DNA from 3 places in the Paenibacillus sp. RRE4 genome. Region 1 is predicted to be linked to each of the others. Evidence: riboswitches for the same ligand, from Rfam matches in the RefSeq annotation. Region 1 holds a riboswitch; each other region holds the start of a gene.
What was found. A riboswitch is a leader RNA that binds a small molecule or an ion and turns the genes downstream of it on or off. The one in region 1 is predicted to bind S-adenosylmethionine.
Positions count from the first base shown of each region.

Region 1 (9,983 bases):
GTTTTTCAATTCACCCGGGAGATCACGGGGAGCTGGTTTGCTTACATACTCGGCTGTGCCAACATTCTTTATTTTATGGTGATAGCCGCCTTCGAAATCCGGGTGATGGCTGAGGTTACCGGAATGTATCTGCTGGAGCGTACACCTACTTGGGCCATTGTGATGGTGTTTATGTGGATTGGAATCTATCTGATCTCCGGCGGACTTCCAGTCATCGTGCGTGTGTTTGAGATCATTTTGCCGATTACTTTGGTCATATTTGTGATGGAAATTTTGCTTAGTAATCAGTTGTTCGAGATTGGTAATCTCAGACCTGTACTCGGAGAGGGCATCACGCCTGTTGTTAAAGGTTTGAAGCCTTCCTTGCTCTCATACACAGGTTATGAAGTGATGCTGGTCATTACGGCATATATGCAAAATCCGAAGAAAAGCAATAAGGCCATGACTTGGGGAATCGGGATATCCACAGCCATCTATTTAATTACAGTCGTAATGGTCGTGGGCAGCTTGTCTCTGGATGGAATCAAAACGAGAACATGGCCAACGCTCGATCTGGTTCGAAGTTTTGAGATTCAGGGTCTAATCTTTGAACGCTTCGAGTCGTTATTGCTGGTCATCTGGATTTTGCAGATTTTCTCTACCTTCGCCATCACTCATTATTGCGCTTCTGTGGGAATTCGTGATCTGTTTAAAGCTAAAAAGATGCGCACCATTATGTACTGTCTTCTGCCGTTTATTTATTTGGCAGCCGCAATTCCGAAAAATATTTATGAAACATTTGCACTGGGAGACATGCTGGGTAATGCATCTGTCGTTTTGTTTGCCATTATGCCTTTGGTATTGCTGCTACTTAGCATTATTCGAAAAAAGGGAGGTAAACACGCATGATTCCTATTCGGTGGTTGCGTATCACCTGTGCGTTACTGATTCTTAGCCTCATCTCGGGATGCTGGAGTAGCCGGGAGATTGAGGATTTAAGTCTATATGTTGCTCTTGGCATTGATGTTGGTCATGAAACTGAATTCGAGAAAAATATATCAGCCCAAGGAGGGCATTACCCCAAAGAAAACAACGTAACTGCAACGGTACAGATCGCCCCCGGAAAATCAAGTAGCCAGCAGAGTGATCAAGGCGGTTCACCTTCTTCTGGCAAATCATCCTACTCCAACGAACAACTTAGCGGGGATTCGATGCTTCAAATTTTTCGTCAATTCGCCCTTCGCCGAGATCGTCCATTGATTGGTCACCATTTGAAAGTGATTGTCATTTCCAAGGATGTTGCCAAAAAGTACGGATTACAACAGTTGCTTGATTTTGTGCTACGGGATAACGATATTCGACCCAATTGCCTTGTACTAATCAGCCATCACCGTGCGGTGGATGTGCTTACTTCTAGAGATCCTTCCCGGATTCCAGCCTTCTATCTTACGGGTATTACAAATAATTCGTATATATCCAATAAGATTATGGAGCCTGTTTCCCTTGCCAAACTGGATGCAGAGATGCAGTCTGGCTCCAGCTTTTTGCTTCAAAATGTGTTGAATGCATATGGCGAGGATAAATTTTCAGGGGGGAGCATCTTTAAAGCCAAAACAACGAAATTTATCGGGGAGCTTAGCCAAACCGACCTGGAAGCATTATCTTGGATTAAGCCTGAGGAAAAGGCAGGCGGGGTTATCAAAACATATAGTAAGGAAGGCTTCACGATTCTCTATGAGATCAAGAAAAAAACTATAAAAATTATTCCGAAGGTAGTTCATGGAGACATCTCATTCCACGTCAAGGCAGAGTCAGAAGGTTGGCTAATGGAGGATTGGCGCGCGCCTGAAAAAGAAGAAAAAGGAGCCTATCTAAAGGAACTGGAGCAGGATTTTGCCAAAATCGTAGATCAACAGATTGATCAGATGCTCTACAAACTCCAGCATACCTATAAAGCCGACGTTGCCGGTTTTCGGGACAGCCTCCGAATCCATTATCCAAAAATCTGGAAAAAGGTAAAAGATAACTGGGATGAAGTGTTTGCGACCGTACCTATTACCTATGAGATCAAAACGAGCATTGTGAATCCGGGCTCTTCGACAGAGTAGCTTACTATACTCCCCAGCCGAGATGCTTAATATATTAATTTTGGCAACGAGGAGATTGAAAGCTATGCTTGGGTCGCACGTAGTCTTTATTTAAATGTTGACACATTTGACAACAGTCGATATAGTTATACAAAATCATTTTCTTATCCAGAGAGGTGGAGGGACTGGCCCTTAGAAACCTCAGCAACAGATCTGAAGGATACTGTGCTAATTCCAGCGGGTGAAAGCCTGATAGATAGGAGCGTTTGTTTTTATTTGTCAGTTGCGGCGCACTCTTGGGGAAGAGTGGGTCTTTTTTGTTTGTTCTGGATGAAGAAGCAGGGAGCAGGTTATATGGAGAACAGTAACGAAAAGGGTCAATTTCAGCGAAAAATGCAAACGAGGCATGTGGTCATGCTTTCTCTTGGCGGCGTCATCGGAACAGGACTGTTCCTTAGCTCAGGGTATACCATTCAACAAGCGGGACCGCTCGGTACGATTTTGTCCTATCTGATCGGTGCGTTGGTGGTGTATCTGGTGATGCTCTGTCTTGGCGAACTATCTGTGCATATGCCGGAGACAGGTGCATTCCATAGTTATGCGGCTAAATACATTGGACCAGCAACAGGTTACACGGTGGCTTGGCTGTACTGGCTGACTTGGACCGTAGCGCTTGGATCGGAATTCACAGCCGCGGGACTGCTTATGCAGCGCTGGTTTCCGTCTGTGAACGTCTGGATCTGGAGTGCGCTGTTCGCGCTGATGATCTTCCTGTTTAATGCGTTCACGGTAAAACTTTTTGCCGAATCCGAATTTTGGTTTTCCTTGGTGAAAGTGATGACGATTGTTATCTTTATTATTCTTGGTGGCGCCGCTATGTTTGGTATTATTCCGATGGCAAATGCTGAACCGGCTCCGTTCTTTTCCAACATTACAGCGTCTGGGTGGTTCCCGTATGGAGCGACTGCGATCCTGATGACGATGCTGGCTGTCAATTTTGCTTTCTCAGGCACGGAACTGATTGGTATAGCCGCAGGCGAAACGGAAAATCCGGAAAAAACCATTCCGAAAGCCATTCATACCACGCTGTGGCGTTTGATTATTTTCTTTATTGGCACGATCGTTATTCTGTCAGCATTGCTTCCGATGTCAGATGCAAGTGTGCTGGAAAGTCCGTTCGTTGCTGTCATGGAGCGAATCGGTGTTCCTTATGCAGCCGACATCATGAACTTTGTTATTTTAACGGCAATTCTATCCGCAGCCAATTCGGGGTTATATGCTTCATCGCGGATGCTCTGGTCATTGGCGGATAAAAAGACCATCTCTCCATGGTTTGCCCGTTTGACCAAACGCGGTGTACCGTTCAATGCACTCGTGCTTAGTATGGCTGGTGGTGCGCTGGCGTTACTATCCAGCATCATTGCGCCGGGAACCGTCTATATTACGCTTGTTTCGATCTCAGGTCTTGCTGTGGTAGCTGTGTGGATGAGCATCAGTATATCTCAGTATATGTTCCGTAGGCAGTATCTGCGGGAAGGGCATGACGTGAAAGACCTGGTTTATCGAACGCCATTATATCCAATCGTACCTATCGTTTCATTTGTATTGTGCCTCGCATCCTGTATCGGTATCGCTTTTGACCCGACGCAGCGGATTGCTCTATACTGTGGTATTCCATTCATTATTTTGTGTTACATTGTGTATTATTGGACGGATCGTATGAAGAAGAAAAGAGGGCTGACTTCATGACTCAACGAGAGCAAACGAATGATATAAATGTGGTTCAACGTATTCTGGACGAGTATCCGATTATGATTCTGGATGGTGCACTGGCAACGGAACTTGAACAGCATGGCTGTGATCTGGATGATCCGCTCTGGTCTGCACGAGTGTTGCTGGAGAACCCGGATGTTATCGTGAACGTGCATGCTGATTATTTCCGTGCAGGGGCAGATTGCACAATCACCTCCAGTTATCAGGCGACAGTGGAGGGCTTCCTCAAGCGTGGCATTGGAGAAGAGGCTGCACTGGATCTGATTCGCAAAACAGTAGAGCTGGCCGCCAAAGCGAGAGATGAGGTATGGGCAGAAGTGCAAAGAGCTACAGCAGGTGCAGAAGGTTCAACTGGACAACCTGCGGTAGCGACATCGGAACATGTCGAGAACGCGGGGAACGAGCAACGTGAACATCGTACAGGTGAGCACACTGGTGGCGACAAGCTACGTCGTCCGCGACCTGTCGTTGCTGGTTCTGTTGGCCCGTACGGTGCCTATCTGGCGGATGGTTCCGAATATGTGGGACATTACGGCGTATCGGATGAGACACTTGCTGCATTTCACCGACCTCGCATGGCTGCGCTGATTGAAGCGGGAGCTGACATTCTGGCATTTGAGACAATTCCTTCGCTACAAGAGGCTCGGGTTCTTGTAGAATTACTTAAGGAGTTTCCCGATACTCATGCATGGCTTTCTTTCTCGTTAAAAGATGGGACAAGCATTAGCGAGGGCACACCTCTTGAGGTATGCGTACAGACCTTTGGCTCTGAACCGCAGATTGCGGCAATCGGCCTGAATTGCGCTCCGATGGAAGTGGTCACGAAAGCCATTGGTATTCTTCACCAAGGTAGCGATAAACCGATCATCGTGTACCCGAATTCAGGTGAAACCTACGATGCCGAGACCAAAACATGGAGCGGCGAAGGTTCCTGCGGAAGCATGAAGGACGCATCGGAACAATGGGTTGCCGCTGGTGCGCAGATTATTGGTGGATGCTGCCGGACAACACCGTATCAGATTAGTGAGCTGGCGAAGAAGTGGCGTTAGTGAGTAGCACGAAATTTTTATAGAACAAACCTGAATAAGAACATAGAATGTATATAAACATAAAAAACTTATATAATCTCCAAGAGCCCTTACCTTTTTCTAAATAGGTAAGGGCTCTTTTTAGGTTCCTTTTAGGTTATTCAATAACTAACATACGTGGTGATGCCTTGCGAATTTCCAGGGATGCCAGCCAGCATCCGATTGCTGCTGCCAATATACTCAAACAGGCGAATAGCAGGATGCCCCATCCATCCAGAACCAAGGGAAGGTGTACGATTCCATATCCCGAGAGAACTTGTTCAAGTAACCGGGGAAGAAGATAGACGCCCGCAATAATGCCAAACATTGAACCGATCAGGGATAACGACGCGACACCAAACGTGAGGGAAGAACGAATACTGCCGGATGTCATACCTATTGATTTGTAGATGCCATACGTCTTGTTCTCTTTGCGAATGCTGATCCGGCAGGTACTGAAGATGATCATAAAGGTAACCATGATGAACAGTAGACCAATCAGAGCCATGGGATATATAAGAATGTTTAATGCTTCTTTGAAAACGGAATCCAGCAGTGTTTTTTGCGTGACGATGGAAGCAGAGTCTCTGAACCGCTCATTCAGTTGGGCTGCGATTGCCCCTGCTTGTGATGGGTCGATTACATTAATAAAGGCAGCATCTACGTCACTGTAACTTGGATTTACGCTCTTAACCGCCTGAACGGTGATTCTCCCGGATACCGACATGTTTGCGATCGCTTGATAGATACCCGAAATGATGAATGTGCGCTTCTCTCCTTCAACGTAAAGATCGATAAGGTCTCCCAAATCCTTGTTTAACATCTTGGCAACACTGACTCCGATTGAAATTTCATTTTCGCGTTCAGGGTTATTTCCTCTTAACGTTTCGAATCCGGAGTCCTTATAGCTCCCATCCAATACACCCAAATAAAGACTGATCGACGGACGGGTTGTATGGTTTGCCGAAACTTCGGATGGAATAACGCCGGTAAGGTTTCCTTGCCAGCCCACATTTTTGATGCGGTGATCTTCTTCCAGTACACGTTGAAGTGTTGCTTTTGGAAATGTCGTTTTGTCTACGACCACCGCGGCAATATTAGCATTGTCATACCCCCATTGGGCTGCCGTCTGATTGATTCCGGTAATACTGGTCAGAACAGTATATCCGAAGACGAGGACGGAAGCGGCCACCGACGTCAGCAATATCATTAAGACAGATCTTTTTCCATTTTTGACCAAACTGCGTACGCCGATAACCCAAGAAATAGGCAACTTTCCAAATGAAGCCATATGTGCTAGCGGTGAATTCATTCGTCGCATCATGCGTACATTGTCGCTCTCCGACATACCATAACGAATGGCCTGAACAGGCTGGATCATGCGAGATTTTCTGGCGTATAACACGACAAATGCAATAACTAAGACGAGTAACAGCAGCCCTACAACAATAGCAGCTCCAATGCCCTCAATGGCAAGATCACCCTGGTCAGTCCGCAGGGACGATACGGAGATGTTGATGATAAATTTGGAGACGAATACGCTAAGTACCTCCCCGGGAAGAACGGCGATGATGGACAACAGGGCATATTGAATAACGTAGGTAGCAATGGTTGCTCGGGAGGTCAGTCCAAGCGACTTGAGGATACCTATCGTTTTGTAGTTGGCTAGTATGGCATCGGATATGGTGAAGCCAACCGTAATGAGTGAAATCATCATCATGACGGTCCCTAAGAATATCATAATGAAACCGATGATCTGGTTGATGATTAGATAGAAGGATGAGATACTTTCGAATTCCATTTTGGTTTCCAGAAAAGGAGAACCTGTTTCGCTTGTATAACGGTCCCAGTAGCTGGAGCTCGTACTGTAATCATCAAAATGTATGCCTATCATGTGGTGTTCTTTACCTGCAAGTGTGGTGAAATCATGTTGATAATCTCCAGGATTCATCCAGATTCTTGCCGTATTGCTGAACGGTGCTCCGTAAGGAACATCTACAACAATCGCAGATACGGTGAGACTTAGCGTAGCAGGTCCCGTTCTGAATTGAACGACATCACCGACAGTAATGTTATAACTGTAGGCCATCGAAGTAGGGATCCATACATTTCCTTGTGCGGGAGACGAGCTTTCTTTACCGGCTGCAAATACGAGTTGATCTACATTCCATGGAGGAGGAGGGGTGTTCATCATGTACAGATAAATGTTGGGAATATCCACATTATCCAAGGTCATGCCTGACAACGTACGGTAAGTAAGCAAAGGCGAGACCTGAACACCGTTCTGAGCGGCCCACCAGTCATACACCGTCTGGGGATCATTTAGATCTTTTTCGAATGTCAACAGCTGATGCGATCCGTTCGTTCGGCTATGCATTTCCTTGAACTGATGACCTGTGTTCGCCAAAATGATGACTGAAGTGCACACCAGAAGGGTGGAAAGTAAAATAAGCAGGGTATTAAACAGGTTTTGGATTTTATTTTGAGTGAGATAAGAAAAACTCAGCTTCAGGATGGCAACCATAAATTACTCCTTCCCCGATACAAAAGCGAAGACTATGGACTCCCGCTCCGGAATCTGATGCTCGTGATATTTATCGAATTCCAGCATACCGCCGATTTTGCCATCCTGGATCAAGATCAGACGATCAGCCCGGCATGCGGCTTGGATATCATGGGTTACCATCACGACGGACTGTCCTTCCCGGTTCATATCTGTCAGGATGTCGAGCACCGCTTTTCCATGTTCGAAGTTTAAACTTCCGGTAGGCTCGTCAGCGAACAGGATATCCGGTGAATTGATGAGTGCACGGGCAATCGCAGCCCGTTGTTGCTGACCCCCGGAGGTCTGGGAGGGCAGGCGATTGTGTTGTTCATGGATATCCATGTCGCGCATAAGTTGTTTCGCCCGCGCTTGAACCTCGCTTTTTTTGTTTCTGGCGATGTATCCGGGAAGTGCGATATTTTCTTGAATAGAAAGGTCGGGAACCAGGTTGATGCTTTGATAGATGTACCCGATTCGACGTGTGCGAAATGTTGACAATTCTCGTTCGCTATAGGTATCAATACGTTGATCCTGAAAATAAACCTCGCCAGCAGTGACTTGGTCCAGTCCGCTCAGTAAATATAACAGCGTTGATTTGCCTGAACCGGAATTGCCCATGATTACAGTGAAATCCCCTTCATAGATATTGAGATTAACATTACGAATCGCATGGTACTGTTCACTCCCGGTCTGGTAGGTCTTACACAGGTTTTGGGCACGAATGATAGATGTTTTGTTCAAGCAGATTCACTCCCCGTTGCAGTATATCGTTCATCATAAAGGGAAGATATTGAGAAACCCTTATCCAAATATAAATAAAGTATTACAAACCTAGGACAGACAACTCAACATAAGGGCAGACTGAACTGAAAGAGAGTTTCTTGGCCATTTTTGCTGGAAAAATGAATCTGCCCTCCATGCGCTTCAATGATGCTTTTGCAGATAGAGAGGCCAAGTCCTGTTCCTTCCTGAATTGGAGTGGAGTAGGGGGAAGAGGAAGAGCCACCTCTAAAATATCGTTCAAATACAAATGGCATGTCCTGAGCCAGTATCCCTCGCCCCGAATCAGTGATGGTCAGCTTGAATTGTCCCGAGTGAACCTCGGCATGAATGCGGATATAATCACCGGGAGCAGTATGTTTAAGTGCATTAGATACCAGATTGGAGATGACCTGTTCCATGCGTACAGGGTCAATCCGAATAAGTACGTCAGGGATAGGGCTAGGCTGTTCGTAGGTCAATCCGTGGGATTGCACGATATGTGCAATGGGTCTCAGCATATTTTCAAAGACGGAACGACTGTATCGTTCTTGTGGCTCAACCGAGATCTGCCCAAGCTCATGTAATGCGTGAACAAGCAAATCCTCTACTAGCCGGGCTGTTTTGTCTGTATGGATCTGCATAATATCCAAATATTCTTTGAGGGTATCTTCATCTTCGCATACCCCTTGGGAGATCGCATCTATGTACGCTTTTATCGTTGTAATGGGAGTCTTCAGGTCATGAGAGATATTGGTGATGAGCTCTTTCTGGGCTTTTTCCTGCCTCATGCGCTGTGTGCTTAGATGCATAAGTTCCATCCGCATCAAGTCCAGCATAGCGTAGAGGTCGCCTATTTCGTCCGTGCGTTGGTATTGAATTTTCTCGTCATATTTGCCTTTAAGAATCGATTCGGCGTGATGTTTCAGCTGGTTGACCGGGGTTAACATCTGTCTCTTGATCCGGCGAACGATGGTGTATAGAAGAAACATGAGCATTAGGGAAAGTATGATTACTGTAACCAGTAGGAATATGGGAACAGTAGATTTCTTCTGAGCAAACACCAGAGATTGGGGGACGGTGAAAATGACATTTCCAATCTGAGGACCCTCCGGGCTTCCCATAACGGGAAAAGCAATGTCCAGTGATTCATTGCCATCCGCAAGCTGTAACACATCTGCGAGATTATAATGCAATGAGGATCTCAGATTAACTAATGATCCTTCGGATGATGATACAGAGGACAGTTTGATTAGACCATCCAATCCTACATAGGAAAAAGGAATGTTTTCTTTGCTCGCTGTGGCGCGGATTTGCTCCTGAACAACAGGGTTAGCAAGACGATCATGATTTTGCTCCAGTTCAAGCAGGATCGGGTTAACCTTCAGACGCACCTGATTAATCATCGGTACAGACTCACTGGAAGAAGGAGATGTGAGCAGGTGAAGGAATAAGCCAAGGCTACATAGCAGAATTAGAAGTAGGATTGCTAATGATAATTTCAGCCATCGTGTAGACCAGTTGTGCAGTGACATGAACGCTTCTCCATTCGTGCTTAGTCATGATTAAACTTGTATCCGACTCCCCAGACAGTTTTTAGAAGGGTTGGATGAGAGGCATCGTGTTCGATCTTTTCCCGCAGTCTGCGTATGTACACCGTTACTGTATTTTCATCTCCGTAAGCGTCGAAGCCCCAGATCGCATCAAGTAATTGAGATTTGGAGAAGACCTGATTTTTGTTGCTGGCGAGATAATATAGCAGTTGGAATTCTT
Region 1 is NZ_JAUZUT010000007.1:108,339-118,321, reverse strand. Features, by position in the region: gene Q9R46_RS23590 (GerAB/ArcD/ProY family transporter) at 1-888, shown strand, start outside; gene Q9R46_RS23585 (Ger(x)C family spore germination protein) at 885-2,087, shown strand; SAM riboswitch class I at 2,228-2,329, shown strand; gene mmuP (S-methylmethionine permease) at 2,421-3,815, shown strand; gene mmuM (homocysteine S-methyltransferase) at 3,878-4,888, shown strand; gene Q9R46_RS23570 (ABC transporter permease) at 5,025-7,430, opposite strand; gene Q9R46_RS23565 (ABC transporter ATP-binding protein) at 7,434-8,192, opposite strand; gene Q9R46_RS23560 (sensor histidine kinase) at 8,297-9,745, opposite strand; gene Q9R46_RS23555 (response regulator transcription factor) at 9,766-9,983, opposite strand, start outside.

Region 2 (9,983 bases), on a different contig from region 1:
CAGATGGGAGACAGGCACCGTAATCCGTTCTCTCATGCCACCGTCCACATGTACACCCATTACTTGCATCGATGCACAACAGTTTGTTTTGCCTGAGCGGCAAGCAATGCAATGTCCACAATGAAGATAAGGAATAATGCTTACCTGGTCCCCTCGCTGCAAACCAGCCTCATTCGGGCCAATCTCTTCAATGATGCCTGCAAGTTCATGACCAAGTATACGAGGATACGTAAAAAACGGCTGATTACCTTTATACGCATGCAAATCTGTACCACAGATACCAATTCGCTGAATAGCGACCAGTGCTTCTCCCTCACCTCTTTCGGGCTGAGGCAATTCCTTCAGCACCAAACGATCAATTTCTTCACATACGATAGCTCTCATCACTGTTCCCCCTCAGATCCATTCGACGATATATTTAACTACCCGTTATATTCAGCACGACCACTCGGCCAAGTTTCATTGTTTAATGGAGCCAGAATACGTAATACCTCTTCCAGTAGCTGCTTATCCATAGGCTCTTCAACCCAGGCCGCGTTGTTGACAATGTTTTGCTGGCTTGCACTACTTACGAGAGTTGTTGGGATCTGTTCATTTGCTGTAGAAAATTGTACCGCCAACTTGGCGATATTACTGCCTTGTTCCTCGCAGAACCGGGCTGCTTTCAAACAAAGCTCTTTTACCCGTTCACCCGCTGGATGCCAAGCCGGTGTTCCGCGGGTGCTAAGCAATCCCATCGAAAGCGGGGAAGCGTTTACAAGTCCAACCCCTTTTTCCTCGAGTAACGGCAGTAGCGATAACAATGACGTATCATTCAGAGCATAATGACAATAGGAGATAATGGCGTCCGCATCAAGTTGCGGCAACATTTTTTCGAATAAAGGCAACGGCAAACCACAGATTCCGGCGTTACGAATCACGCCCTGCTCTTTCAGATTTAACAATGTTGGAAAAGCTTCTTCAATGATAATCTCGGGAGCCACAAACTCGATATCATGCAAAAATAAAATATCAAGATAGTCCGTATGCAGCCTTGCCAGACTTTCTTGTACACTATCCAGAATACGCTTACGAGAAAAATCAAACTCGTTCTCACCATAACGTCCAGCTTTGGTCGACAACGTATAAGAGTTGCGCGGCAAACTGCGGATTGCTTCACCGAGTACCGTCTCCGCCTTGGTTAAACCGTAGTACGGCGACACGTCTATATAATTCATCCCTGCATCCACCGCTGCATGAACGGTGCGAATACCTTCATCCCGGTCAATATCACGAAATACAGAGCCCAGTGATGATGCGCCAAAGCTCAGAACAGGTACGTCTATTGCTGTCTTTCCTAATTTTCTTGTTTTCATTGATTCGTTCCTCCCAGCAGGTTTGGACTACACAACTGTCCCTTCATTGTAACAGTTAAAAATCTATATAACATATCGTCAAATGCGTAATATGTACTGTTTAATGATCTCGATTCCTTGTAAAAGGTTACCAGATGCCTGAACTACGGTAGACATCGAAGAAGGAGAACTGCATCCGAATCAGGTACGCATAACGAAAAGTGCCAAAGCAAGTTTAACTGCTTTGGCACTATGACACGGAACGGGTTCATATTTACTTCACATGATGTGTCACAAATTAAAAACTATAGTGCTATAAATGTAGATATTAGTTCTGCATTACGAAATCTTTAGGCACAATGCTTTCTTCATCAAACATACGCAGAATTTCATAACGGGTGTTGCGCTGTGCCGGAATATAACCAGACTCCCGAATCAAACGAAGAATGGATTCAATGTTCACTTTGTAGGTCGCGCCGGCAGAGGATACAACATTCTCTTCTATCATCGTGCTACCGAAGTCATTACAGCCGAATTCGAGCGATTTCTTACCGATTTCAGGTCCCATTGTGACCCAAGAAGATTGGATGTTTTTAATATTATCCAACACCAGACGGCTGATCGCTACTGTTTTCAGGTACTCCTGTGGAGTTTGACGCTCCAGCTTAAGGTTCGTATTGTCCGGCTGGAATGTCCACGGAATAAAAGCGAGGAAGCCTTCCGAATCATACTTATTCGCAATGCACTCATCCTGCGCTTCACGTACACGCATCAGATGAAGCGCACGCTCTTCCATGGATTCACCCAGACCAATAACCATTGTAGCTGTAGTATTCATACCGATTCGGTGAGCAGTCTGCATCACATCCATCCAGTCGCGCCATGAACCTTTCAGACGGCTGATTTTACGGCGTGTACGGTCATCAAGAATCTCGGCTCCGCCTCCTGGCAAGGAGTCCAGACCAGCCTCGTGAATGGCACGTACCACCTCTTCGAGCGTAAGACCATCGGATACTTCAACCATTTTCATAATCTCGGCTGGTGAGAAGGAGTGCATCGTAATATTCGGGAAACGTTCCTTGATCGCTTTCAACAAGTCCGTATAATAGCTGAAAGGCAGATTCGGATTCGTTCCACCTTGCATCAGAATCTCGGTTCCGTCGACATCTTCGGTTTCCTTGATTTTCTGGAAAATCACTTCATCTGGCAACACATAACCTTCTTCTGAACCAGGTCTGCGGTAAAAAGCACAAAAACGGCAGTATACGTCGCACACATTCGTGTAATTGACGTTACGCCCAATGACAAATGTTCTGTATGGTTCAGGGTGCATACGTTTCATGATTACATTGGCAGCTGCCCCGATTTTGTCCACTTCGTCAGACTCAAATAACTGAATCGTGTCTTCCAAGTCTAAACGTTCGCCCCGAAGGGCTTTATCTAAGATACGGTCTACCGTACTCATCGTAAAAAAGCCTCCCTCGTAAAGAGAAAATAATACGACGATCCCTCCCGGCTTGTTGGCAAAAAGCAAGTCGTGGCTGTAACATCGCATTTCTGGTACTCCTCATATCGTAACACAGGTTACATGTGAAAAAAAGCACCTTATGAAAAGGTGCTTATAAAATAAGTTAAAATTTTGACATATGAAAACCGTTTGAATGGTAGCTATATCCGATCTTACCCTGCACCTATCTAATAGTTCAAACTTATAGCGTGGCCTGCAGCGCCTGCTCAAGATCAGCAATCAGATCATCAATATCCTCAAGCCCTACGGAGAAGCGGAGTAGTCCATCCGTTATCCCGCGCTCATGCCGTACCTCTGCTGGCATAGCCGCATGAGACATCATCGTTGGGTACGAAAGAATGCTCTCCACTGCTCCCAGACTTACAGCGACAATAGGTAGTCTCACCTGATTCAGGACAGCTTTTGCACGATCGCCTGAACCTACGTCAAAGGATACTACGGCTCCGTAACCTGTCGACTGACGCTCGTGCGCTTCACGGCCCGGATGATCCTCAAGTCCTGGGTAGTACACAGCTGTGATATCTTGACGACCTTTGAGCCATGAGGCCAGTTTGGCAGTACTCTGTTCACTGTGAGCCATCCGCGCACCCAGGGTCTTCATACCGCGCATCAGAAGCCAGGATTCCTGAGCTCCCAGAACGGTACCGAGGCCATTTTGCAGCTGCTTCAGTTGTCTGCCCAGCTCGTCTGTACGCGCAACAGCCAGACCGGCGAGCACATCACTGTGACCACCGAGAAATTTCGTAGCACTATGTACAACGATATCTACGCCAAGCTCAATGGGACGCTGATAGTACGGTGTCATAAACGTATTATCCAGAATGGTAATCAGATCATGCTCCTTGGACCAAGACGTCACTGCGGCAATATCCGTAATTTTCAAGGTCGGATTGGAAGGTGTCTCCATGTATACGGCCTTCGTGTTAGGCTTGATTGCTGCTCTGACTTGTTCAATGTCGGTCATGTCAACAAAAGTAGTCTCAATCTGCATCCGGCTAAGTATAGTCGTTAACAGACGATATGTTCCCCCGTAAACATCCTCCGTTACAATCATATGATCCCCTGCGGAGAACATCATGAACACACTGGAGATTGCAGACATCCCTGAAGAGTATGCAAATCCGCGTACCCCACCCTCAAGCAACGCGATGTAATCTTCCAGAGCCTGGCGAGTCGGATTACCTGAACGGCTATAATCATGTTGCGGCGGATTAAAGATATCAAAGTGATGGAACGTGGAAGCTTGATAAATCGGTACACTGGAGGCACCTGTTGTTTTATCAATTTCATCTCCAAAGTGAAGCAGCTTGGTATCGAACTTCAGATCAGACTTACTGGGCTTATGGTTGCTCGATTCACTCATGAGATTACGCCTCCTTCAACTTCCTGCTGTGCTGCCAGCAATGCATCATTCAGATCGGCGATCAAATCTTCTGCATGTTCGATGCCTACCGAGAACCGAAGCAGACGATCATCCACACCTACGGCGTCACGAATTTCGAGCGGAATATCCGCATGGGTTTGCACCGCAGGATACGTCATGAGTGATTCTACACCACCGAGACTTTCTGCAAATGCAATTAATTGGATATGACGCAACAATGGCTCAACATAGCGTGCATCCTTCACTTTAAACGAGAAAATGCCTGTATTGCCGGAAGACTGCTTCCGCTGAACTTCATATCCAGGGTGATCGGACAAACCAGGGTGGAACACTTCAGCTACAGCCGGATGTTCCAAGAGGAACTTCGCAATCGTTAGGGCGTTATATTCATGACGTTCCATGCGAAGAGCCAGCGTTTTCATGCCTTTCATCAATTGATATGAATCACTCGGTGATAACACAGCTCCAATGGAATTATGAAGGAACGCCATCTCGGCAGACAAGGCCTCACCTTTGGTGATGATCAATCCAGCGAGCACATCATTATGTCCACCCAGATATTTAGTCGCACTATGAATAATAATATCGGCGCCAAGTTCAATCGGGCGCTGGAAGAATGGAGTCAGTAGCGTATTATCGACAATGGTCAACAGGTTATGTTTTTTCGCCCAGGAAGCAACCGCTTGAATGTCCGTAATCATCATGAGCGGGTTAGTTGGTGTCTCGATGAATACAGCCTTCGTATTCGGCTGACGGATCTCCTCCAATGCTTCCAGATCGTTCGTGTCTACATAACTTGCAGTTACACCAAACCGTGACAAAATCCGTTCCAACAGGCGATATGTACCGCCATACAGGTCAAGAGAAACAATCAGGTGATCGCCTTGGCTAAACATTGCAAAAATCGTTTGCAGTGCTGCCATACCCGAGCTACAGGCAAAACCCGCATCACCGGACTCCAGAGCCGCTGCTGCTTCCTCTAACACTTTGCGCGTTGGGTTTGTTGTACGGATGTAATCAAACCCCGTGCTTTGTCCCAGCTTCGGGTGACGAAACGCAGTGGATTGATAGATCGGAAAGTTAACAGCACCTGTTACGGGTTCATTGATGGACCCAATTTGAGCTAAACGGCTTTCAATTTTCAACTTGTTATCTTCCATTACTGCATCCTCCTGTAATCTTGATTAGATTTGTGGGCCAATATCGTAAGGCGTTTCCTGATACACATAGTAATTGAGCCAGTTAGAGAATAATAAGTTAGCGTGTGCACGCCATGTAGCCGGAGGTATCCGAGAAGGATCATCCTTTGGATAGTAATACTTCGGCAGCGCGATATCCAATCCCTTGGCAACATCACGGTCATATTCCCATTTCAATGAGAACGGATCATACTCGGCATGTCCTGTGGCGAAAATTTGTTTCCCGTCCTTGGTGGCAACCAGGAATACTCCTGCTTCTTCGGACTCAGCCAAAATTTCGAGTTTATCGTTTTTCTCAATATCCTCACGTCTTACCTCGGTGTGACGGGAGTGTGGAACGTTGAAAACTTCATCAAATCCACGGAGCAGCGGAACATGAGGTTTGTTGATCGTATGCGGGAATACGCCAAAACACTTTTCATCCAGCGGAACTTTGGGTACATCAAAATGGTGGTATAGACCTGCCTGAGAAGCCCAACATATGTGCATCGTCGAAGTTACATTCGTTTTGGTCCATTCAAAGATTTCCTGAATCTCTTCCCAATAGTTCACGTCCTCAAAATCCATTTGCTCTACCGGTGCACCGGTAATGATCATCCCGTCAAAACGGCGATGCTGGATCTCATCAAATGTTTTATAAAACAGATCCAGGTATTCTTGAGATGTGTTCTTCGAAGTGTGGGATTTGGGGTGTACCAGCACAACATCCACTTGAATCGGTGTGTTGCCTACCAGACGAAGCAATTGCGTTTCCGTCGTTTCCTTCGTAGGCATCAGATTCAGTATGGCGATACGGAGCGGACGAATATCCTGCTTGTACGCGGAAGATTCATCCATGACGAAAATATTCTCGCTCTCAAGCACTTCTTTGGCTGGTAATGTGTCGGGAATTTTAATTGGCATTGTAAGTTGACTCCTTCTTTTTCATGGGTCGCATCTGGTGCGAAAATCACGCTTTGAGAAGCTTTGCATATGACAAAGACCTTTCTCGGATTCCGAGAAAGGTCATATGTAAACAGATATGCGCCTCTCTCATCTCTCAGTTACAACAGCATCACAGGGATGCTTGGTCGCTGCAAGAATTAGCACCGTGCGTTATATCGCCGGTTGCCGGGTTTCATCGGGCTGGTCCCTCCACCTACTCTTGATAAGATTTCGCTGTATTCAATTTTAATTCAGATATATTAACTTTTACTTTAAAACATTACCGCCCTCACGTCAAGAACCAGTTGATTGGTTTCGAACCTAAATTCGGAACCGTTCATCATCCGTTGTCATACACTGCCTCAGAGCGTGAAATAGACACATTTTTGCGCTTGAAAGCACCCTAGACCAGCGGTATACTAGACAAGTGTTTATAAGCCCTTATGTGAGAGGTGACATATTAAATGGATGGCGACCCGAGGCCCAACTGGCAGTCGAATTCCGAACAACTGCATAGAGAATTGACATCAGCATGTCGGCAGCGGGACGTTTCTTCCGTTTGATTATAGATTGATGACGCAGTACAGTCCTGATAACAGGCTCCGCTGCCGACCGGCTGATCTGTTCTTTTGCGCCCATATTAATGATGAAATCCGCCAAGACGGCGGGTGCAGAAGGAGTAGATGTTATGAAAATCCGGTTGGTTAACAATGGAGTATTTATCCCGGTGGATGATATTCAGCAAGCGCTGACTCCACCAGCAGAAGGATTCTACTGGATTGATGCGGATGTGGACGATTTGGCTGTACTTCAGCCGCTGTTCTCCATGCATGATCTGGCTGTTGAGGATTGCTTGAGTGATGAAGAACAGCGTCCGAAGATTGAAATTTATGAGAACCATTATTTTATCGTGATCAACAGTATTCGTTTTGATGATGAAGAGATTTTCCTGCGTGCAGTCAACCTTTTTCTCGGTAGACACTTTATCATCAGTGTAACGAAACAGAAGGTCAGCGAATTGCGCACCTTGAAGCCGATCCTCTGGGAACAGGAAATCAGCAGCCCCGATCGTCTTCTCTACCTGCTCGTTGACTTGATCGTTGACAATTACTTCACCGTTGGTGATCGAATTGAAGCGCGAATCGAAAAACTTGAGGAAGATATTCTAATGCATACCAAAAAGTCACATCTGAATGAGATTATCGGTCTGCGAAGCGAAATTCTGTGGCTGAAGAAAGTACTGGGACCTCAAAAAGAGGTCATCAACACACTTAACAAAAAAGATCTGCGTCTCATTGATGATCAGCTGCAAAAATACTTCAGCGACATTTACGAGAACGCCGTAAAAATATCGGAAACATTTGAAACATACCGCGATCTGATGGGCAACTTGCGAGAAGCCTACCAGTCCAGTATCGCTAACCGCGCGAATGAGATCATGCGTGTGTTTACCGCGATCACCACAGTGTTCATGCCTTTGACCGTTATCACGGGAATTTATGGAATGAACTTTGATAACATGCCTGAATTACACTGGAAATACGGGTATTATGCCGTTATCGGCCTGATGATTACACTCGGCCTGACGATGTTCTTTATTTTCCGTAAAAAAGACTGGATCTGAAACGGCCAGAGTACCCACTATTTCATAACCTCCAAAGAATAAGACGAAGCGCTCCTTCACAGGGACGACTTCGTCTTTTTTAATATCACTGCTTCTCGGCGTATCTCAGTTAACCAACATTACGCTCGGTTTCAGTATGTCTCCGAAAACGGATGCGAATCATCCGTAACCGTTCATACACCTGCTCCAGGCTCCCTCCTTCAGGGCGCTCTCCTCCGTAAACTTTATGTAACACAGGCTTCAGAAATGTATCTCCTAACTCCTCATATGCATTCCATACCGCCTCTTGTTCAGTCTCAGGCATAACAGCCAGTTCTACATCCAGCAAAGAGTCCGTGTCATAGCCTTCCATATCCAGTGTTTCCAGCAGTTCGATTAATTCGCGCCGGGATAATCCAGATCGATTCACGATCGCTTCTAAGGTTTGACCTTCTTTCATGCCTTCCAGCACGTGCTTGCGCGTAATGAATTTATCCAGTTCCTGCTTGTACTTCTGCTCTTTCTGCTTATATAACCAGCTTTCGTACTCTTCTTCTTGCAATACGACATATACCCAGTCTAACGGGAAAGGTCTCGATTGCTCGATCCCACTCATCATGTCAAGCCATTCCATCCCGTATTCTGCCGCTTTGCTCTCACCAACACCCGGCAGTTGCATTAGCTCATCCATCGTATGTGGAACAAAAGCACTGATCAGCCGCAACAAACGATTCGTTGCTATAAAATAAGGAGCCTTCCGATCCGAAGCCGCTTTTTGCCTGCGCCATGTGCATAAATCCTCATACAATTGCTCATTTCCGTATAATTCACTAAAACAATGCAGACGCTGGCCTGCATAACTGCGTAGCTTCAGATCCTCATTTTCGTTGTATAACCCATGCATCAATGGACGATACCCCTCGCTCATCTGCATGGCAAGTTGATGACGATAAATATGCATCAGCTCTTCCCACGAATGGCCTTCATACCAGATCGTATCTTCCCGATCCCCTGCTTCGTAACGACTCCATCCCAAGTGCCAGGTATTCTCCTCCTCTCCAATCCATAACTGGGCAATGTCCTCATGCTGCTCAGACACTCTTGATAATTTGTTCATGAAAAAGACTTCCATTGCTTGTTCCCTCCTTTGGACGATACAGCCTGTTCGATTAACGAAAGCACTCTCTGTCTCTCTATACAGACAGCACAAAAAAAGCACCTCTCTGCAAAATCGTTGCAAGAGAGGTGCTTCCTCATTAACCGTACTATACTGTTGCTCACATCATACCACATTGGTAAATTTCGTCAATCCCTAAATGCGTTTATTTTGACAAAGCTAATTTCGCCAGTGCCAGTGAACCACACAAACCAGCGTTATCTCCCAAACCTGGTGGAACAACATATGCATCGATTCCAGCATGAAGTGACGGATGCTGCACATAGCCTGCCAGCAATTCCTGCAGTTTGCTACGAACCATCGGAAATAGATGTTCCTGTTTCATTACGCCTCCGCCCATCACTATTTTCTGAGGCGAAAGAATCAGCACATAATTCATCAGAGCATGTGCAAGATAATGCGCTTCAATCTCCCAGGCTTTGTGATCTGCCGGCAAGTCATAAGCAGGTTGTTCCCAGCGCTTGTTCAGGGCTGGCCCCGCCGCAAGCCCTTCCAGACAGTCTCCATGATATGGGCAAAATCCTGCATACGAATCTTCGGGATGTCTCCGCACGATAATATGGCCCATCTCGGGATGAGACAGTCCGTGTACCATTTTACCGCCAACGACAGCTCCTGCACCGATACCTGTACCTACCGTAATATACAGACAGCTATCCAACCCCCGTGCAGCTCCCCAAGTGGCTTCACCCAAAGCAGCTCCGTTCACATCAGTGTCAAACGTCATAGGCACTTCAAAGTGTTCTTTGAGCTTGCCAATCATGTTGTACTGTCCCCAATGTGGCTTCGGTGTTGTCGTGATGTAACCATAAGTCGGACTACCTTCAATGGGAT
Region 2 is NZ_JAUZUT010000001.1:886,123-896,105, reverse strand. Features, by position in the region: gene Q9R46_RS04290 (zinc-binding alcohol dehydrogenase family protein) at 1-384, opposite strand, end outside; gene Q9R46_RS04285 (aldo/keto reductase) at 423-1,355, opposite strand; gene mqnC (cyclic dehypoxanthinyl futalosine synthase) at 1,663-2,799, opposite strand; gene Q9R46_RS04275 (trans-sulfuration enzyme family protein) at 3,044-4,225, opposite strand; gene Q9R46_RS04270 (aminotransferase class I/II-fold pyridoxal phosphate-dependent enzyme) at 4,222-5,406, opposite strand; gene metA (homoserine O-acetyltransferase MetA) at 5,431-6,348, opposite strand; SAM riboswitch class I at 6,475-6,599, opposite strand; gene corA (magnesium/cobalt transporter CorA) at 7,058-7,993, shown strand; gene Q9R46_RS04255 (HRDC domain-containing protein) at 8,103-9,104, opposite strand; gene Q9R46_RS04250 (ROK family protein) at 9,295-9,983, opposite strand, start outside.
Region 2: linked by a shared signal. The riboswitch ahead of metA (homoserine O-acetyltransferase MetA) and the one ahead of mmuP (S-methylmethionine permease) in region 1 are both predicted to bind S-adenosylmethionine.

Region 3 (9,983 bases), on a different contig from region 1:
CAGCGCCGTTGTTTTTGCATTTTTCACGATACGCCGCAGACAGAAACATCAGACTTTCATTGCTTCATCATTGAAAACAGAATCGACAGAAAGCAATATACTTACACACAAAAATGAGACTGACTAACAACGCTAAATGTTATTATTTTACCAATAAAGCATAAATATAAGAGATCTTAATGCATTCGATTTTAAAAGGAAAACCCCGTACATCTCGTTATGAGATGTACGGGGTTTTGACATTAAGGTAGCTGCATGTTGATCTTAAAATGCAGGTTCAACTGCACCTTGGTAACGTTCTTTGATGAATTTTTTCACCGTTTCGGAGTGAAGAGCTTCTGCCAGTTTTTTGATAGCATCCGCATCTTTGTTATCTTCACGGGACACGAGAATGTTCGCATATGGATTGCCTTGCAAATCTTCGATCAGCAACGCATCTTTAGATGGATTGAGGTTTGCTTCCAGCGCATAGTTGGCATTGATAAATACCAGATCGGCTTCATCCAGCTGACGCGGCATCATGGCTGCATCCAGTTCGATGATTTCCAGGTTTTTCGGATTCGCTGTAATGTCTTGTTTAGTGGATGCGATGTTTGTATCGTCTTTGAGGGTAATCAGACCTTTTTTCGCAAGCAACAAGAGTGCACGTCCACCATTCGAAGGGTCGTTTGGAATAGCCACTTTAGCGCCATCTTTCAGTTCATCCAGGGATTTAATCTTTTTGGAGTAACCACCGAAAGGTTCAACGTGAACTGGAGTCACAGCAACGAGGTTAAAACCACGCTCTTTGTTCTCTGTATCAAGGTAAGGCTGATGCTGGAAGAAGTTTGCGTCCAGTTTCTTATCTGCCAGCTGTTGGTTAGGTTGCACATAGTCGTTAAACGTCACCACTTGCAAACGAATGCCTTGTGCTTCCAGCTCGGGTTTGATGCTTTCCAGAATTTCAGCATGTGGTGTAGGCGAAGCGCCGACTTTCAATTCAACGGTACGCGGAGCACCTGCTGCGTTATCCGCACCACTGTCCGATTTCTTGTTGTTGCCGCAAGCTGCGAGCACGGCAATCATCATCAAGCTGAGTAAAATAATAGACCATTTTTTCATCTGTAAAACCCCTTCGCATTTTTATTTTTCAATCTATCTGTTATTTCCGGGTGAAATAAATGACCAGACGATCACCAATCATCTGCAGGAGCTGAACCAGAATAATCATGGATACTACGGAAATGATCATGATCTCATTCTGATATCGGTAGTATCCATAGTTAATGGCTAGTGTGCCCAGACCTCCACCGCCAACCATACCCGCCATGGCCGTATAGGACACCAGCGTAACGATGGTGATTGTAATTCCGGCAAGCAAACCCGGTAAAGCCTCGGGTAACAACACCCGTCTGACGATCTGAGCCGTAGATGCCCCCATTGCCTGAGCTGCTTCAATGACACCGCGGTCTACTTCACGTAAAGTATTCTCCACCAGACGCGCAAAATACGGAGCAGCCGAGATGACCAGCGGTGGGATGACACCAAGCACACCTGTAGCGGTGCCCACCAGCGTACGCGTAAACGGAATAAGAGCAACAATTAATATGATGAAAGGTACCGAACGTAAAATATTAACAATAACAGATAATATGATGTAGGTCAGTTTTGAACTAGGTGCAGCCGAGCGGCCTGTCATAAACAGAATGACACCAAGCGGCAAACCCAAGAGAACAGTAAACAAACCGGATACAGCTAGAATTTGCAATGTTTCAATGGAGGCCGTACCGACCTCTTCCCAGCGCACTTTGGAAAAATCCATTATCGAAGCACCTCCACATCAAGTCCTTCTGCGGTTAGTTCAGACAAGGTTTGCTGGATCGCAGCGGAGTCACCTTCAAAACGCACCGTCAGTTGACCATAAGGAATCTGCTTGATTGTAGAGATTGTACCTTGCAGAATTGCGAAATCCACACCTGTTTTGCGAACCGTTCTCGACAGAATCGCCTCATAGGTTTTATCTCCAAGAAATGAAACCTTCACCAACTTGGAAGAAGTACCTGCCGGCAACTCCGTTCCAGCATTTTCCATAACCGTTTCCTCCAGTGCCAGTCCACCTTCGCTGTCCCGTGAGACAAAATCCCGTGTGATCGCATGTTGCGGTTTCAGGAACACTTCCGTCACCGGACCTTGCTCCACGATACCACCTTGATGAATAACAGCCACTCGATCACATATGTTCTGAATAACGTGCATTTCGTGAGTAATTAGCACAATCGTCAGATTATACTTTTCATTGATATCCAGCAATAGCTTCAGGATCGAATTGGTGGTTTGCGGATCAAGTGCCGAGGTAGCCTCATCACAGAGAAGAACATTCGGATCACTCGCAAGTGCCCGTGCTATACCTACCCGTTGCTTCTGTCCACCGGACAACTGTGCCGGATATTTACTGCTATGTTGCTCCAGACCAACCAGAGCGAGCATTTCCTTCACCTTACGATCAATCGCTTCCTTAGGTGTGTTGACCAGTTTTAAAGGGAAAGCCACATTGTCGTATACCGTTGCAGAAGACAGCAGATTAAAATGCTGAAAGATCATACCGATCTTGCGTCTTTGCTGCTGTAATTCACTTTTGCTAAGCTCGGTCAGGTTAATGCCATCAACCCAAACCTCACCTTCCGTCGGGCGCTCGAGTAAATTAATACATCGAATCAAGGTACTTTTCCCCGCACCCGAGTGACCAATAACTCCAAAAATCTCACCCTTCTGAATTTTCAGATCAAGGTGTGATAACGCCGTCGTTGTTTTAGCACGTCTGCCGTATGTTTTGGTTAATCCAACCAATTCAATCACTAATACTGCTCCTTCCCCATCACCTACATATATCTTTACCCGAAGGAAGGGAAAACTCCCCGTTCTACGCAAAAAAAGAGCCCTTTGCAGATACAAAGATGGCTCTTCACGTGAAATGACCTTCTCATCTGCCAAAATCATGTGCAACATGATTCTGTAGGAATTAGCACCTAACATCAACAATGAGAACCATTCATGCCATCATCGTTGATCGGTTGCCGGGCTTCATCGGGCCTGTCCCTCCGCCACTCTCGATAAGAGAAATATAAAGTTGTAGGATTATATAGATTCATGTAGTTCATCATGTATAATGACCGAACTGCATCAAATGCTGTATTAAAGACACGATTCCATGTAAGATTTGATCTGGAACTCAGTATAATCAAAGTATTCCGATTTGTCAAATGGTATTATTTAAAACCATTGCTACATCTAGTGTTTCAAAATCTGTTTACGCCAGATTCGATTAATGTATCGATAGGCCATATTCAGTGTTTCACAGACCATATCTACCCCTTGCTGCATCTCAAGAAGATGCTGATCCAGATCCTCCAGCTTCACTTTGCCACGCAACGTCTGATGTAACTGCCACAAATCATCCTGCATTTCCGAATTCATGTAATGAATCTCCATGTTACGCCGCTTTCGCAATTTGCTCATCGGTTCTCGGTATGCTTCCTTGATTTTAATTAATTGCTGTGCCAATTCATGATGATCCCGATAATATTCGAATTGCCTCAGAACGGTATAATAGGAGAAATGTACTTTTGTTTTCGATGTATTCAGTTGGAAAACTTCATTCAAAACCGTACCTAATTTGTCCAGAATCGCGAAACATCGAATAAACGCATCTTTATAGAAATAAACGTACCGGGCGTATTCTGCTTTCTCAGCAGAACTCATATCGCCCGTCGAGCCTGCAACCACTTTTTTACGAAAATGTGCGGATGCAAAATAACTCTGCTCCAGTTCATCCAAAGAGGAGATTAGTCCCTGTGTCCACACATACAACTTCCGATAATCATGGTTTGGATCATGATCCACATACATTTGTTTTTCAAAAGACTCCAGTGTAAACGCCATGGTATCCATGGCTTCTTTCAGTTTCCCTTGATTCACTCGTGGCTTTTCTCCCAGTAACGTACGTAGCATAGAAGACCTCCTCTTTCCACTGATGATGCAAAATATATATGTTTTCACAGCTGTTGAACAGCTGAAGATGAATCAGACCCTATGTGAGTTCGGTTAATCAAGACAACTTGATTTAGGTTGCCCTGCTACCTCCGACATCAAACAAAAGTCCACCTCTCCAATGATCTACATCACCGGATGGTGGACTTTCCAACATGGCCCAGCGCAGCTACAGGACAATGCAATAAACTTACTTTTTACACAAAATTATTTATTTAGAAACGGTTCACCGGGCGGTACAGCTTGTATACGAGGAAGCTCATATAGGTCAAGACACCAAAAAGTATAGCGATATCCAACATATGTGCCAGCGCCACAAACATGTAAACTTCCGGGCGATTGATCGTCCACATCATAAACATTCCAATAACCACTTGCAAAAGAATCAGAACGACGGATAACACACCGAGAGTACGCAATTCACGGTTATCCGGGTGTTTACGATAAGCAAAGTGTCCCAAGACCGCAATCACGATCACAAGTGACACAGCTGCCAGACGATGGGCAAAAGCCACAGCTACCCCGCCAGAAAGTTCAGGCACAATCTGCCCGTTACAGAGCGGGAATCCGGAACAACCACCTGCAGAGTCGGTATGGCTTACAAATGCCCCTGTATACACGACCAGGTACGTATAGATCGTTGAAAACCAGACCAGATTGCGGAACCCCTTACTAACGCGCGGATACTGGTTCAGACGCTCCAAACCGCCATATCTGGCCTCCTGCCTGATCCCAAGAGCCATCATCAATGAGCTGGCAAAGGCAATAAGCGCAAACCCAAAGTGTAGCGCCATGACCGCTGACGATTGTGAAAAGACTACGGCAAAAGCGCCCATAATTCCCTGAATAATCACAAATAAAAGGGTTAGAAACGAGAACAATTGCAAATCACGACGCTGTTTGCCAAAGCGCAAGAAAGCAACAAAAGATGCGATAGACAATAGTCCTGCCAGTGCACTGACAGCACGGTGGGAGTATTCAATCAGAGAGGCAACCGTGTGAGCCGGTACAAGCTTTCCGTTACATAAAGGCCATTCTGTTCCACAGCCAAGGCCTGATTCCGTTTTAGTCACGATTCCGCCTCCGAAGGTAGCCAGGAACATGACGAGACAGGTTAATACGGTTAACCATTTAAACAATGTTAAGTGCTTCAATTTTTTCTCACCCGCTGTTGTTTTAAGATGGCGAAGAAGTTCTTCGCTTGATGATCATGCTGATTCATTATTGATGCTGGTATTCTATTGTTGCTTTGAACGTTGTTATTGCCTTACCTACTGCTTTGACTCCATAAGAAGGCTCATTACAGCATTGTTTTGTACTTTGACACTAATTTCACAACTAAATTCATTATACCGGATAAAAGCATCATTGACGCCGCGCTTTGTGACAAAATGTTAACGTCTGTTAAAAATTTGACCAGCAGGTCATTATATTTCGAAATTATGTATGTAAATCACGGCGGACTCGCGCCTAAAGCCCCTCATTTATCTTCCAGCTCCAGTTATGAGCTATGAGTTTTCAAATCATCAACTATCCCAACTTTGAATTCTAACGATCACCACGAAGCTTATTTTGCCAAAAAAGTTCCTCTTCAGAATGTAACGAACACCATGGAGCTTATTTCTAAGAAATAGTCTAATAAATAGTACAAATGCGCCTTTTAGCTCAAAATAACGTCACTGGTGATCGTTAGAATTTCTGAAAAGTTATTTTCGAGTGAATAACGTTCCTGGTGATCGTTAGAGCAGGAGTTACGATGCCGTGTCTGCAAAAAAATAAAAACAAGGCCGTCTTAAGCCCAGTGCAGCTCAACCGACAGCCTTGTGTTTGCATACTTAGTCCACATTCTTCCCTGTGTTGGGGTAATTCATTCCTGCTGCGCGACGTGAAATTAAAGTTATAAAATTACTCAGACATTACATCATTTCGCATATCCATCTCTTCGCAACATAGCCACCTAGGCCTTACTTGTGAATGGTATTGTAGACCTCAACCGCACGATCCAAAAACTGCTCAATCTCTTCTCTCGACTTACGCAGCTTGTTCACATAGCGCACCAGTTCACGTCCATCTGTGTAGGCTACAAAACTTGGAATACCCAAAATATTCTGCTCCTGACTTACTGTGCCCACCTGATCAACATCCACTTCAATCAGGGTCAAGTCACGTGAATACTTCGTTTCCACCTCAGGCATAAACGGATCGATGTATTTGCAATCCCCGCACCAGTCTGCCTTAAATACGGCCACTGTCAAACGTGGAGATTGAATCGCCACATCAAATTCCGGCTTGGATGTAATCTGTTCCATGGTCACATCTCCCTTTCTGTACCTTGTCTCCTTCTAAGTGAAGCAAATTGGTGATTGGAAGTCAAATGTTCAGCGCATACTTAGAATAACCACAAGTCCTGGCATATCAAACACAGATATTCATGAAAGGATGTTCCATTCATGACTTCCACCAGAAATGACTCTTCGGAAAACCAGCATTCAGGTTCCATTGTACAGATCATCCGCTCCATTCCCGGAGCAGCCCTGGAAGTATGGCGCGGTAAACAGGCCGCATGGCATGCATCTGCACAGCTTAGACATCCTCTGCGTGACCTGAATTGGAACGCAGATACGGCTGCTGCTCTGCAAGCTGAGGTGGAGAAGCTAATCCCTGCAACAGGCAAGCCATCTCCTGCTCGCAACAATCAGGCACAACGTGCACTGGTGTGTGAGGAGGACTGCATTATTCTCGAAGAAATCAAAACCTTAACACAGCAGCAGAATCGCAGTAATGTGAGTCGCACCGCCGCTTATCTGGAATGCTACGAGCAGTATCCCGAGCTGCATTGGGCGCTACTGGCGCATATGGTATCCCGCAACGGCGGATATCATATGACCGACCTGCACAGTGACCTGATGCATAATCTGCAAAATCAGAAGGATCGTGAGCATATGTATCGCTTGCTGGAGCGGTGCAATGCCCTTATTTTTCAGGATGCCTATCCTCAGTTGCAGCTGTATATCCACAGTCGCCGGCTTGGACGAAGCTGCTTCCATCTGTTGTCTCATTTTCACGTATCGTCGTTTATGACCCCGTTCTGGGAGCGATTTTGGCTCGAACGTTGCAGTTCCATACTCAGTGTGGCCTTAATTATTAATGAGCAGAACTATATTGAGAGTCGTGTGGTGCAACATCCTTATTTTCAAAAAGAAGTGCTCTCCAAACCTGCTTTTCATCTGCACAATCTGGCCGGGCTGAACCACATTGTTTTCCCTCTTGCACAAGGAGGCGGGCTCGTCGGGCGGGTCATTGAGCATTTTGGCAAATTAAATGAACGTATCCAGTTCGGCAAAGGGCTGTATGCCCTGTTATTCGGCGTAGAGCAAGTGCTTCAGCAAGTACTGGACTTCGCACGAACCGTGCCTCATGGTGGCTCACGAGCCGAATATTGGCCAGATCTGTTTACCAGGCAACATGAAGGACCAGGAGACCACGCCCTGTACACGGATGCTCTACTCAATGAGGAATGGCTACCGGAAGGTCAGCGTCTATATTCTCCTGAGTTGCTCACCGTCTGGGGGGACACACCGTATGAGCCAATTACAAGACATGACTGGCTGGAAACGCGAGATTGCCTCGGATACCTGACTGCGCCACGCCGGCCTTGGCTGTTTGAGATGAGTCATGAGCATCGGTATGGCATGTTAAAAACAGCACTCGCTCATGATGTACAGGCGATAACTCACTAATCTGGAAGTAACATTGCGAAGCAAACAATGCACCCTTAAAAATAATTTCCGCCATAACGGAAAACTGCCCTTGGCAATAAAAAATAAAGCGCCGTCCGCTACAAGAGCAGACTGCGCTTTATTCAGGAGGGATAGATCCCCCATACCAACCAGACTGAAATGCATTCATTCGGAACGTTACGCGTTACGCTGGCAAGACGGGAGAATGTCCATTAACCTGGCAACACACGTAGAATATTCACGTTGTGAATGGCTTTTATGTTATCCCTGTTGTCCGGCGCCGCGTTGCAGACGCATAAGCGGACGGAGAATTTTTTGCAAGATCCGCGGGTAACTGCTTAGCTCGTCATTACGCAAGACACGAAGAACAACCATCAGCACCAGATATACCACAACGACCAGCACACCCACGACCATACAGGTTAACAGGAAGGATACCCGTGCAGGCAAGAACGCACCAAAGATCTGGTTTCCGCTCCAATTGGCCGCAAAACCCACAGCTGCCGCGAGAAGCACCGTGATGATAAATCCAATCCAGCGATCCCCCATAATCGAGAAATCCACAATTTTACGCAATACACGCAGATTCAGGTACGTAATGACCAAGAAACATAACGCAGTTGCGATAATAATCCCGTAAATACCGAAGATCGGCGCCAGGATAAGACTCGCAATCAGCTTCACGATAATTCCTGCCGCTACGCTAATCATCGTGATTCGTGGTTTCCCAACCCCGAGCAGCATGGAGTTCGTCGTCATCATCGTAATCTGGAAGATGGTGCCGAACGTCAGCAACGCAATAATCGGTGTACCGTCCGGCGTTGTGAACAGCAATCCGTTTACCGAATAAGCCGCCGCACACAGGGTAATCACAATCGGCATTCCCGTCAGAATGGAAATACGTAGCGCCAGCGTCACCTGATTTTTCAGATGCAGCTCATCTTTGCGGGCAAAAGCCGCGGAAATGACAGGCACAAGGGACTGACTGAGCGCTATGGCCAGAATTGGCGGGATACCGGCTATACTTTGGGCTTTGGCGCCAAGAATCGCAAGTACGCCTGTGGCTTCTTCCAGGCCGATCCGCCCACTAAGCAGGGGAACGACGAGGGAAGAGTCGATAAAGTTGATTGCCGGAACAGCAAGTGAAGATAAAACAATCGGAATCGACAGTTTGAAAATATCAGTGTAGATTCCGCGCATCGGCAATTGCTCTGCACGCTCATAATGTAGTTGTGCCGCACGATCACTTTTGCGCAGCTTTAATGTGAAGTACAGCATCACCGCAAATGCACCGATACTACCGAACACACCACCGAAGGATGCCCCGGCTGCAATCGTCTGATCATCGTAATTCCATTGTAACATCACATAGGCCACAATAATCGCTACACCTACGCGCGCAAACTGCTCCACGATCTGCGAGATACCACCTGCGGTCATATTGCCGCGTCCCTGGAAATAACCGCGCATCATCGCGATCGCCGGGAAGAGTAGCAGGGCCGGAGCAAGCGCCCGGATGGCACTCACGGATTCAGGTACTTTGGAAATATGGGTGGCATAAAATGGTGCCGCGAACCATAACAGAACAGACATGACCACACCGGCCACGGCCGCAAAGATCAAGGCTGCACGGTATATCTGCTGCGCTTCACCCGCGCGTCCGAGCGCGTAGCGTTCCGAGACCATTTTACTCAGCGTACTCGGTATGCCCGCCGTTGCGACAGTTAACAGCATTAAATACACCGTATTGGAGATCGTAAACGATGCGTTACCAATATCCCCCAGGATATGCTCCAGCGGCACACGCTGCACCAGACCGAGTACCCTTGCAATCAATGCGGCAGCCGCCAATATGAGCGTACCTTTAATAAATGTTTCCTTCTTAGACAAAACGAATTCCCCTTCTTTCCCCCACACCGGACCTCTCCGGCCCTAAGCTAGCTACCTGATATTCTAGGCGAATCGAACCACCCAAATAATGAATAGAACAATCATCACGAGTTGCAAAATAATTTTCATCACCGTGCTGGTAAACAGCCCGACGACGGAGCCAAACCCAACTTTCGATGCTTTGGAAGGCGAGGAACCGCCGATCAGCTCTCCGATAAACGCACCGATGAATGGCCCCAGGACAAGTCCAAAGGCCGGAATCACGAACGGGCCAATAATTACTCCAATGGTACTCAGCGTTGTAGACAGCTTGGAGCCGCCGAACTT
Region 3 is NZ_JAUZUT010000009.1:38,198-48,180, forward strand. Features, by position in the region: gene Q9R46_RS24475 (DUF2167 domain-containing protein) at 1-127, shown strand, start outside; gene Q9R46_RS24480 (MetQ/NlpA family ABC transporter substrate-binding protein) at 265-1,101, opposite strand; gene Q9R46_RS24485 (methionine ABC transporter permease) at 1,142-1,801, opposite strand; gene Q9R46_RS24490 (methionine ABC transporter ATP-binding protein) at 1,801-2,835, opposite strand; SAM riboswitch class I at 2,957-3,096, opposite strand; gene Q9R46_RS24495 (Cthe_2314 family HEPN domain-containing protein) at 3,268-3,987, opposite strand; gene Q9R46_RS24500 (COX15/CtaA family protein) at 4,242-5,180, opposite strand; gene Q9R46_RS24505 (thioredoxin family protein) at 5,991-6,335, opposite strand; gene Q9R46_RS24510 (DUF2515 family protein) at 6,477-7,766, shown strand; gene Q9R46_RS24515 (putative polysaccharide biosynthesis protein) at 8,028-9,656, opposite strand; gene Q9R46_RS24520 (DUF456 domain-containing protein) at 9,720-9,983, opposite strand, start outside.
Region 3: linked by a shared signal. The riboswitch ahead of Q9R46_RS24490 (methionine ABC transporter ATP-binding protein) and the one ahead of mmuP (S-methylmethionine permease) in region 1 are both predicted to bind S-adenosylmethionine.